2 regions of the Halomonas sp. BL6 genome follow, and region 2 is predicted to be linked to the other one. Evidence: riboswitches for the same ligand, from Rfam matches in the RefSeq annotation. Region 2 holds a riboswitch; the other holds the start of a gene.

Region 1 (5,608 bases), on a different contig from region 2:
GAGCTCCGTTTCGAATTCCAGCAAGCTATCGATATAAAAGCCCGCCGAGGTGTACATCACTCTCAGTGCCACCTGCTCGGGTGACTGGGCCAATAGCGTTTTGCCGTGCTCATTGAGTAAGCGTTCGATACTCATCGCTTCACCGGGGTGCAAGGTCACCAAAAAGCGTTCGCCGACGAAGAAACAGATCTGCTGAGGTACGAAGTTTAGTTGGGCATCGAACGAGGAAATGCCGCGATAGATGATCAGCGTGTGATTGTCGAACTCTTCGATTTTCGGCGGATGGCGCTCTTTGTGGGCGTCTTGTATGGCCATCGGGTGACACTCGAAGCGCTCCAGTATCTCACGCTCCTGCGCTTCGCTCTCTCCTTTCATGTCGACCCACAAGTGTGCTGTGGGCATGCGCATCCACTCGTCCATCAGGCGAATGTCGCCCTCGCGCACGTCGCCCTCTGGGGTGGTCAATAGACAACGAATCATACTCGTCCTTGGGTTCGTTAATAGGGGGCAGACGTATCCGCCGGACGTGCCAGCGCGATACGCGCTTTGCCTGCGCGTTTGGCGTTGTACATGGCCTCATCGGCGCGCTTCAATAACTCCTGAGGTGTCTCCGCCGCGTCGTGGACGAACAGCGCCACACCAATGCTGGTACTTACTTGCAGGGTCACGCCACCTGCGCTGAGCGGCTCCTCGATCACCTCGATCAGCTTATGGGCCAGCGGCTCCGGTGCGTCACTGGTCACCCCCTCGAGCAGCACGACGAACTCATCTCCCGCCCATCGGGCAACGAAATCCGTCTCGCGGACGGTTCGCTGGAGACGGCTCGCGATGTCGCGCAGCAGCTCGTCCCCCATGGCATGGCCGTGCTGATCGTTAATGCGTTTGAACCCATCGAGGTCTAGAAACAGCACGGCCAGCGGTGCGAGCGTACGGCGTACCCGTGCCATTGCCTCCGGCAAACGCTCATCTAGGGCGCGGCGGTTGGGCAAACGGGTGAGCACGTCTTCTCGGGCCTGCTGGTCGCGTAGGCGCTCTAGCTGCTGGCGTTCGGTAATGTCGTGAATGAACAAGCTGCGGCGTGGGCGGCCATTCACCTCGAAACGCTTCAGTCGCACCTCGACCGGCAAGCGAACGCCATCGCGCCGTAGGGCTTCTCCGGTCACCGGCATGGCGACATCGTCACTGGTGATTCCGTCGGGAAACATGAGCGATGTAATCGGCCGAGTGAGGGCTTCTTTGCGACGCCAGCCGAACATGTTCTCGGCTGCATGGTTCCAATCCAGCACGCGCCCCTGCTCATCGACGCTTAAATAGGCATCATATGCCGACTCGATCACCAGATTGAGTTCGCGGGTTCGCTGCTCGATACGCTGCTCGAGGCTTTGATGCAGCGCCGTGAGCGCCTGCTGAGTGGCGGCACGAATCTTCTGCTCGTTGATGAGCCGTTCGCGCAGGTGGATTTCGCCAATCACGATATCGGCCAAATCTTGCATCGCAGCCTTTTCTTGGTCACTTAAGCTGCGTGGCTGGCTGTCCATGGCGCATAGCGATCCGAGGACCAGCCCTTGTGAACTACGCAGCGGTATCCCGGCATAAAAACGGATGCCGCCAGGTGTCATCACGTAGGGATTGGTCACGAAGCGTGCGTCTTGCTGAGCGTCTTCGACCACTAGCGGCTCATCTTCGAGTACCGTGTAAGCACAAAACGCGACGTCCCTAGGTGTTTCCGATACCGCCATGCCCACTTGAGACTTGAACCACTGACGATCGGTGTCGATCAGACTGATGGTAGATTTAGGAACGCCGAGCAGCACGGTGACCAATCGCGTGATCCGATCGAAAACGGGCTCGTTTGGCGTATCCAGGAGGGCCAGTTCGTTAAGCGCAGCCAAACGGGCAGTTTCGTTGGGGGGTAACAGGTGGCTCATGGCGATCACACCTAAATGGTCATCAAACCCTTAACAGCATAACGCGAAACGAAATGTCCTGCTTAACGCCTTGATTAACGGACTTCGACACGTTGACGGCTCACCAGAGCCAACGCCACGCTGACCGTTGTTGAGAGTAGCAGCGCCCCTACGAACGGGCCTAACGTCGGTACGCTGCCGGGGAACGTGGCGGCCATTACCCCTGCGCTGACGCTGCCCTGATCGATCCAGCCAGGCAGCACGGCCCCTACGAGCCCCGCCAATCCGCCGCTTATTGCTGCCATCGGTGTCATACGCTGCCACAAGCCCAGCAGCACCGGTACCACGATCGCTGCACACAGCAGATCGGCAATCAAAAATAGCCGCAGCACGGAGAGCCCTTGCAAGGCAATCACGATCACAGGCAGCATGATCGCCACGGTGAGCCAGCGCGCCTTGTTGAGGGCCTCGGGCCGGTGACCATTGGCCCACAGCGACGCAATGCCGTTTTGTAAGGTGTCGACGCTCGAGGTGACCAGCGTGACGGCCAGTACCAATGAAGGCAGCGTGATCCATACCGGGGCATCACTAAGCAGCGCAAAAAACGGCATGGGCGGCTCGCCGAGACTGACCCCGCTCATCGCTGCCATAATACCTACGCCACCGATCACCATGACGACCAGTACGGTCAAGCCGCCACCCAACCAGGCACCGTGCCCCAGGCTCGCGTCGTCTTGGGCCGCCCATACCCGCTGCCAATAGCCTTGGTGAAACAAGTTGGCCGCCGTCACGGCGATCACCAGCGTCAACGCCACGCTGAGCGAGCTGCCGATGGGGAGCGACGGGAGTTGTGCGTCATTCGGCATACTGGGCAGTCGCCAGAGCGTCACGCTGGCGACGGCGAGCAGCAGCGCCAAAAGCAGCCACGCTTGCCAGCGGTCGGTGGCCAAGCTTGCCCGTAGCCCGCCCATGACGGTGTACACCAGCGTGGTGAGCGCCACCCCGATGATCACCACGGCGGGAGGCACGTCGGAGAGCAGCGCGGTAATCGCCCCGATGGCGGTGAGTTCAGCAGCCAGGAAGCAGCCCATGTAAGCCACGGAAACGAGCGCCACGAAATGGCGTACCCCCTTGCCATAGCAGGCGTCGGCAAACTCGGCAATGCTGCGTCCCTCGGGCAGTGCTTGGCGTATCTTAGGCCCGTAGAGACCCAAAACGATGAACGGCAGCGCCGAGCCAAGGGCATAGCCCAGTAGCGCCACGGGCCCTACGAATGCGCCGATTTCAGGGGGTGCAAAGAGTATCCAAGCCCCCATACCGGACGCCAAAAAGGAGAGCCCCAGGGTGGCCGACGTTTGCGAATTACGGGCGGTGACATAGTCATCCAGCGAGCCGCCACTGAAACGTGCCCGAAGACCCAGAAAAGCAAAGCAGCATAACGCTGCGCCTAACACGAAAGACGTTAGGTAAGGCATGTCGCGCTTCCTCCGCCGGTACGAACCGGATCAGGTTCCAGGGTCTGCGTTGCGCGCATTCTCAGCCCCATTGGGGCTCCCCTGGCGACAGTGAGTGGAGGCAGTATCCTCAAGCAAAGTGGTGCGTTAGTAAAGCCTTGCCCATGGGGCCGGGCTGCTTATTCCACTTTCTTGGGGACACGCCCCATCAGGTAAAACTCGGCGTTGGGCGGTGTTCCAGCTAGTGTCACCAAGCGGTTGGACATGCCAAAAAACGCGGCAATGGCACCGATGTCCCAGCAATCATCCAGCGTGAACCCCACTGCCTCTAAACGCGCCTGCCATTCGTCTGAAAACTCGCCCAGATCGATGGCACTGTGCAGTGCAAAGTCGAGCATCAACCGATGACGCTCGCTCAATCCCGCCACACGATGGTTGATGGCGATATTATCCGCCAGTAACGGATCTTTACTGTAGATACGCACCAGCGCGCCATGGGCGACGACACAGTACAAGCAGCGATTGCGGGCACTGGTCGCAACGACAATCATCTCTTTCTCTGCTTTGGTCAGCGTCTCCGATGGTCGCTCCATCAACGCATCGTGATACGCAAAAAAAGCGCGAAACTCGTCGGGTCGGTGAGCCAACATCAAAAATACGTTGGGCACGAAGCCCGCTTTCTCCTGCACGGCCAACATGGCTTCCCGAATATCATTGGGAACATTATCCAGAGTGTCAGGAAGTTTGAACCGACTGATCGATGCAGCCATAAAGGCTCCTTTTTTATTTTGAAGTAGAGTCCCACTACCAACTCACTTTTATCCGTAACAAATTGCTAACTAAAGACTCTTTTCATATGGCTTTACGCTCGCCATACTTTTAGTGATCTAATGTCATAAAAGCCGTACGCTATTCGGCTAGCCAAGCGGCGTACTTACAGGGAAACCACCATGTCATACTCCGAAGCAAAAGAGCACACGCCAGGGCGTTTGCATGAACTGTTCGCAGACCCGTACCGTGCGTTCGAGAACGATACGGATGAGCGTCAGTTGCATATCCGTGTCATGCTTCACACCCTGCTGGCCCAGCCTATGCAGCGCGGCCTGGTCACGCTTCGTGTGATTCACGGCTGGGAGAACGGTGGTTTCGAACCTGCCGACCTACAGCATGCCGATTTTACGCTGCACAACCTGCAAGATTTCGAGGCGGCGGCCACCTCCTTTCACGCGGCGGCGGAACGAAATGCCCCCCTACCCGCAGATCAAACCGCTATTCTCGCGGCTCCCCTGGCCGATGCCATTGCCGATGCCGAAGCAGAAGGCAACGCGCTCACCGACGATATTCGTGCCACACCGGCTCGCTGGCCCGCGTTCGAGGGTGGGCTTGCCCTCTACACTCTGTTCAAAATGTACCATCGCCTCGTATATGGCGAGGACGATACCTACCGTTGCTCACAATGTGAGACCCCCCACGGCCTTCGTGAAATTCATGAATTTCACCTCGAAGAGGGAGAATTCGCGCTGCTGGCGCCCGTTCGCGATGAGCAGGAGGCGCCCTACCTGCTCGTACTACACGAGAGCCAGCTTGGTCCCATAGGGCAACTACTCTCGGAGAGCTTACCGCTGTTTCAGGACGTGTGAAGGTCGCCTCCTCTACCGAGGAGGCGCAGCGTGTTGCCGCTCGCTATAGCGAGATCGTGCTATTGATACCGCTAGAGACGTTTTCGGGCTCGAACCAGCGGGCAGTGACCGTTTTAGTCTGCGTCCAGAACGCAATCGCCTGTTTACCGTTAGGCCCTAGGTCGCCCAGCTTCGACGCCCGAGAACCGGTAAAGCTAAAGTAGGCGACCGGCACCGGAATGGGCACGTTGATGCCAATTTGGCCGACGTCGATGTCGGTCTCGAAGCGTCGCGCGACCCAGCCCGAGTTCGTAAAGATCGAGGTGCCGTTGCCATTCGGATTGGCGTTAATGAAAGCGATGGCGTCGTCCAGCGTTTCGACGTTGACGACACACAGCACCGGCCCAAAAATTTCCTCACGATAGATCGTCATCTCTGCCGTCACATCGGAAAACAGAGTCGGCCCGACGAAATTACCGTCTGGGTAGCCGTCGACCGTGTAGCCGCGCCCATCGACCAGCAGCGTAGCACCCTCCTTCTCACCTGCCGTAATCAAACGCTCGACCCGCCCCTTGGCTTGCGGAGAGACCAGTGGCCCCAGATCGGCCTCGCGCTGGGTGCCGGGTCC
Region 2 (5,608 bases):
TCTAGAGGCATTCTTTCACCAAGAGTGATGGACTTTATCGCATCCATTGGGACATTCATTACATAAACTGGAAAGCCCTTATAATCACCAACCTTCTTGCAATCAGAGAGATTTCTAACAATTCTATATTCTTGCTCATATTCCCAATCTTTGGGCTTTACACAAAGCTCGGCTATAGGAATTGGAGATTCACCACTTAAATAAGCACTAATGTCCTTTTTAGGTCTTTGCTCTCGATACTCTATATTAAATAGGCCCGTAAAAAATTCATGTTCTTCGTCAAACTCAATAACAGCTCCTGAGTACTCATCTGCATAATGTGACCACATTAGCAGAGATGACTCATTTTTAGATAAACATAGAATACCAACGGACTGATTCAGAGAGCTTAAAATCTTTCTGGAGTTGATGTCATTGCAATGGTCAGACTCAAAGTCAATTGGTAATTCTCCAACACTTGGCTGCCTTCTTGGTGCAAGTACGTCAAAGCTGATAGAGATATCTTTGGGTTCGAAATCCTCTGGAACATGTAATTCTGGAACCATTTCAAACGGGTCATTGAAAGCCCCAGGTTGAGTAAATCTGACACTCCCATCCAAAACCCTCAACGTATTCTCAGGTGTCAAATACTTGTATAGAGGCACAGTCTCTCCTTGAGTGTTAACGCCCGCGTAAAGCGCGCGAGGTACGAGCGTCGCCTTTAACGCGTTTGTTAGCACACTGCCTATTCATACGGATAAGACTTTCCTTCTAGCATGCCGCCATTCGACAAAGTAATTTCCAGTCGTTTGAACAGACCGAAGAAGTCAACGAGGTTCATATCCACGCGTACGCGCCTTGCTTCTATTACATCACCACTAGCAGCAAGCAAAGAAGGAAGATCAGGGTGCCCCTTCAGGTCGGTCACGAAGAACGTAACGTAAACTGGATCCTTATGGGTGCCATGATTCTCTCCAGCCCACATTTTGACGCCTACAACAAACTCTTCGTCGCTGATCAAGTCATTGTCTTTGAGCCACTTTGCTGCATTCTCTTTATCCGCGCGGTCGGCAGCTGCGCTACCTTTCATGTCATTGTATTGTACTGATGCTTTAAAAGTGTCCATTCTCTCTCCTTTGGGTTGTAGTGCTAACGCCTCAAACACCGGATTGGTGAAGTTGGCGGCTTTTTTGCGCAAGCGAAAAAGGTGACAGCTTTACCAAGTCCGCGTGCTTTGACTTGTTAGGTGCTTTATTCACTGTAGATTACATTACCATTTAAATCATAAACCTCTTCATATTGAAGGAGATTTGATACAAACTCATTAAAAGTATTTGCCACAACTAGACTATTGCCTTCATCCGTCTCTGTGACAATAACCTTGGGTTCAGTAAAAGAATCTCCATAGTCTAGGGCCAACCATGTATGGCCATCACCTTCTAGCGGCACATATGTTTCCGGAAGGCCCCACTCTCTGCCAGAGCTTATGGAGCTATATATTGAGTATTCCGAATTAGGATCTACGCTTGCAAACGTGCCAATTTCGTAAAAGCCTTCACCAAAATAGTATTGTAGAGTTTCGTTTTCACAAGACGGGAGTTTAACTACCTTAGTTTCTTCTGATTCGGAGAATTTCACATACTCTTTAGGTAGTGTGAATCCATATTTTTCCTTGAAGTAACTAAGAGCTTCTTCGTGCGTGTAAACTCGATAGTTTTCAACTTCTCGAACACCACCGCATTCAGGGCAAACAAAGTATGCAGTTCCGTCAACGATGTCTGGATTTTTGAGTTCTCTGCTACAACATCTCATACTTTGATACTCGCGCACCTAACAGTGATTATACGTCCTGCCATGAAACCTCAATGAACGTGACATCACAATGACTGAGGTTTCATAGCCACCAAATTGAATCTACCTCATTGATTCTACAGCGTGCAAAGAGAATTTTGGCGATGTAGCCAAAATTCTCGGGCTTGCGCGTTTTACTCACCTCAATATTACTGTTTTTATAAACAGCAATATGGAGCCATTTCCTCATGAAACTGATGGAACGCGTCAAGGTAACCATGGGGGTCAAGCACTCAACGCCATCGCCTTTTTCTTGTCGTTTATTGCTCTCACGGCAGACCACCTCTGTGCGCCCAATAAAATACGCCCCCTTGCATCTCCCCCACCCGCCTCCTACACTGCGCTGAATACTGCTTGACGGGGTGCCGGTGGAACCGGCTGAGATCGCTATACGGCTGGCTGCTACAGCAAGTCGTCACGGCGGGGCCCGTTGAACCTGATCCGGCTAGTACCGGCGTAGGAATCAAGCGGTGGTTGGGGTGCGCCGTGTTCACCTGATACCTTGCCCCAACTCACTCTCCTTTCGCCCGTGCGCCGGTTCGCTGTACCACCGGAGGCATCCAATATGGGCTACCGCTTTACCGATCTCACCACCGCTTGCCAGAACGATTGGCGCTCCTACATCGAGCACGATTTCGTGCGCCAGCTGGGCAACGCCACGCTGCCTGAGGCGTCGTTTCGCCACTACCTGAAGCAGGATTACCTGTTCTTGATCCACTTCGCCCGCGCCTACGCGCTGGCCGCTTACAAAAGCCCCACCCTGGCGGATTTGCGCCAGGCTCACGAGGGCTTGAAAGCCATCGTGGATGTGGAACTGGGCCTGCATGTGGGCTTTTGCCAGGAGTGGGGCATCAGCGAGCAGGAGCTTGCCGAACTCCCCGAAGCCCGCGCCACGCTGGCCTACACCCGCTATGTGCTGGATACCGGCAATCGCGGCGACCTGCTCGATTTGCACGTGGCGCTGGCCCCGTGCCTGGTGGGCTACGGCGAAATCGCCAACTGGCTGAACGCGCAACCCTCTACGCTGCGCGGCGCGCAAAACCCTTTTGACGCTTGGATCGCCATGTACGAAGGCGAGGAGTTCCAAGCCGCTATGCAGGCAGAGCTTGCGTGGCTCGATGCCCGCTTGGCCGATGTCACCCCCGCCCGTTTTGCTGAGCTGAGCAAGATCTTCCGCGATGCCACCCGCCTGGAAATCGACTTCTGGCAGATGGGTTTAGACCTTTCTGAATAACCTCCTACAACATAGAGCAACCGTCATGACCAAGACCGTCAAAAGCAGAACCGCGCACTTTTTAGCCGAAACCGCCCAGGTCGATGCCGCCGCAGTGGCGCCGCTGCCCGGCTCGCGCAAGGTGTACGTGGAAGGCTCGCGGCCGGATATTCGCGTGCCGTTTCGGGAGATCACCCTATCGCCCACCAAAACCAGCGGCGTGGATGAGCAGAACCCGCCGCTGCTGGTGTACGACACCTCCGGTCCCTACACCGATCCCAACGCCCGCATCGATTTGCGCCAGGGCCTGCCGGAACTGCGCCGCGCCTGGATCGAAGAGCGCAACGATACCGAGTTTTTGGATGGCCCCACCAGCCAGTACGGCCAGCGCCGCGCCAACGACCCCACCCTTGCCCAGCTGCGCTTTGATTTAAGCCGCACACCCCGCCGGGCGAAAGCGGGCAAGAACGTGACCCAGCTGCACTACGCCCGCCAGGGCATCATCACGCCGGAAATGGAGTTTATCGCCCTGCGGGAAAACCAGCGCCGCCAGGCGTTGGGAACGGCGGAAGTAGAGCGCATTCTGGGCCATCAGCATGCGGGCCAGAGCTTCGGCGCCAGCCTGCCCAAAGAGATCACCCCCGAGTTCGTGCGCGACGAGGTGGCCCGTGGCCGGGCGATCATTCCCAACAACATCAACCACCCGGAAAGCGAGCCGATGATCATTGGCCGCAACTTCCTGGTGAAGATCAACGGCAACCTGGGTAACTCGGCGGTCACCTCTTCCATTGAAGAGGAAGTAGACAAGATGACCTGGGGCATCCGCTGGGGGGCGGATACCATCATGGACCTCTCCACCGGCCAGAACATCCATGAAACCCGCGAGTGGATCATCCGCAACTCGCCGGTGCCGATTGGCACGGTGCCCATCTATCAGGCGCTGGAGAAGGTCAACGGCATTGCCGAAAACCTTACCTGGGAGATCTTCCGCGATACGCTCATCGAGCAGGCGGAACAGGGGGTGGATTACTTCACCATCCACGCGGGAGTGCTGCTGCGCTATGTGCCACTCACCGCCAACCGTGTCACCGGCATCGTCAGCCGTGGTGGTTCCATCATGGCGAAGTGGTGCTTGTATCACCACCAGGAGAGCTTCCTCTACACCCACTTCGAGGAGATCTGCGAGATCTGCAAGCAGTACGACGTGGCGTTCTCGCTGGGCGACGGCCTACGCCCCGGCTCCATTGCCGATGCCAACGATGAAGCGCAGTTTGCTGAACTCGAAACACTGGGTGAACTGACCAAGATTGCCTGGAAGCACGATGTGCAGGTGATGATCGAAGGCCCCGGCCATGTGCCCATGCACCTGGTAAAAGAGAACATGGATAAGCAGCTGGCGTGCTGCGATGAAGCGCCCTTCTATACCCTAGGGCCGCTGGTGACGGATATCGCCCCCGGCTACGACCACATTACCTCGGGCATTGGGGCGGCGATGATTGGCTGGTTTGGCTGCGCCATGCTCTGCTACGTGACGCCGAAAGAGCACCTGGGCCTGCCCAACAAGGATGACGTGAAAACCGGGATCATCACCTACAAGATTGCTGCCCACGCGGCGGATTTGGCCAAGGGTCACCCGGCGTCGCAGCGGCGCGATAACGCACTATCTAAAGCGCGCTTCGAGTTCCGCTGGGAAGACCAGTTCAACTTGGGGCTGGACCCGGACACCGCCCGGGAGTACCACGACGAGACCCTGCCCAAGGACTCCGCCAAGGTAGCCCACTTCTGCTCCATGTGCGGGCCGAAGTTCTGCTCCATGAAGATCAGCCAGGAAGTGCGCGACACCTACCGCGACCGCGCCCCGGAAAACGCCGCTGAAAGCGATGCCGAAGCAGTGAAGCGCGGTATGCAGGAGCAGGCGGAGAAATTCCGCCGAGAAGGTAGCGAGCTGTACCAAGAGGTATAGCCCGCTACCGGTGGCGCTTAGCCAGCGCTAAGCGCCACTTTTAGCACGCCATCGCGCTGGTGGGAGAAGAGGTCGTAGGCTTCCACGATATCCTCCAGCGCGTAGCGGTGCGTAACCAGCGGGCCCAGATCTATGCGGCCTGATGCGATCATGCTCATCAGCCTGCGCATGCGCTCTTTGCCACCCGGGCACAGCGAGGTAATGATTTTATGATCGCCCAGCCCTGCACAAAACGCACCCAGCGGAAGGGTGAGGTCTTCAGAGTAGACCCCCAGGCTCGAGAGCGTGCCGCCGGGTTTTAGCACCCGTAGCGCGGCCTCAAAAGTTTGCTGTAGGCCCAGCGCTTCGATGGCGGCGTCTACCCCCCGACCACCGGTGAGTTTCAGCACCTCTTCCACCACATCGACCTTGCGGAAATCCAGCGTTACATCCGCGCCCATCTGCTTGGCCATGTGCAGGCGCTCATCCACACCGTCTACGGCGATAATCATGCCCGCCCCCCGCAGCCGCGCGCCTGCGGTGGCGCACAGGCCAATTGGCCCTTGGGCAAACACCACCACCGTATCGCCTATTTTAATGCCTGCGGATTCCGCACCGGCAAA

Evidence for each region. Region 2 has a riboswitch for thiamine pyrophosphate ahead of tenA (thiaminase II). Riboswitches for the same ligand answer to the same signal wherever they lie in the genome.
Region 1: another riboswitch for thiamine pyrophosphate. It lies ahead of FHJ80_RS08900 (sodium:solute symporter); the one in region 2 lies ahead of tenA (thiaminase II).

The regions. Positions count from the first base shown of each region.
Region 1 is NZ_VDGL01000003.1:476,732-482,339, reverse strand. It holds gene FHJ80_RS08910 (magnesium transporter CorA family protein) at 1-480, opposite strand, end outside; gene FHJ80_RS08905 (diguanylate cyclase domain-containing protein) at 498-1,928, opposite strand; gene FHJ80_RS08900 (sodium:solute symporter) at 2,003-3,382, opposite strand; TPP riboswitch at 3,372-3,475, opposite strand; gene FHJ80_RS08895 (peroxidase-related enzyme) at 3,541-4,131, opposite strand; gene FHJ80_RS08890 (hypothetical protein) at 4,312-5,001, shown strand; gene FHJ80_RS08885 (CoA-acylating methylmalonate-semialdehyde dehydrogenase) at 5,045-5,608, opposite strand, start outside.
Region 2 is NZ_VDGL01000001.1:338,833-344,440, reverse strand. It holds gene FHJ80_RS01535 (DUF2971 domain-containing protein) at 1-644, opposite strand, end outside; gene FHJ80_RS01530 (hypothetical protein) at 725-1,105, opposite strand; gene FHJ80_RS01525 (SMI1/KNR4 family protein) at 1,231-1,791, opposite strand; TPP riboswitch at 2,179-2,310, shown strand; gene tenA (thiaminase II) at 2,396-3,064, shown strand; gene thiC (phosphomethylpyrimidine synthase ThiC) at 3,090-5,006, shown strand; gene FHJ80_RS01510 (NAD(P)-dependent alcohol dehydrogenase) at 5,024-5,608, opposite strand, start outside.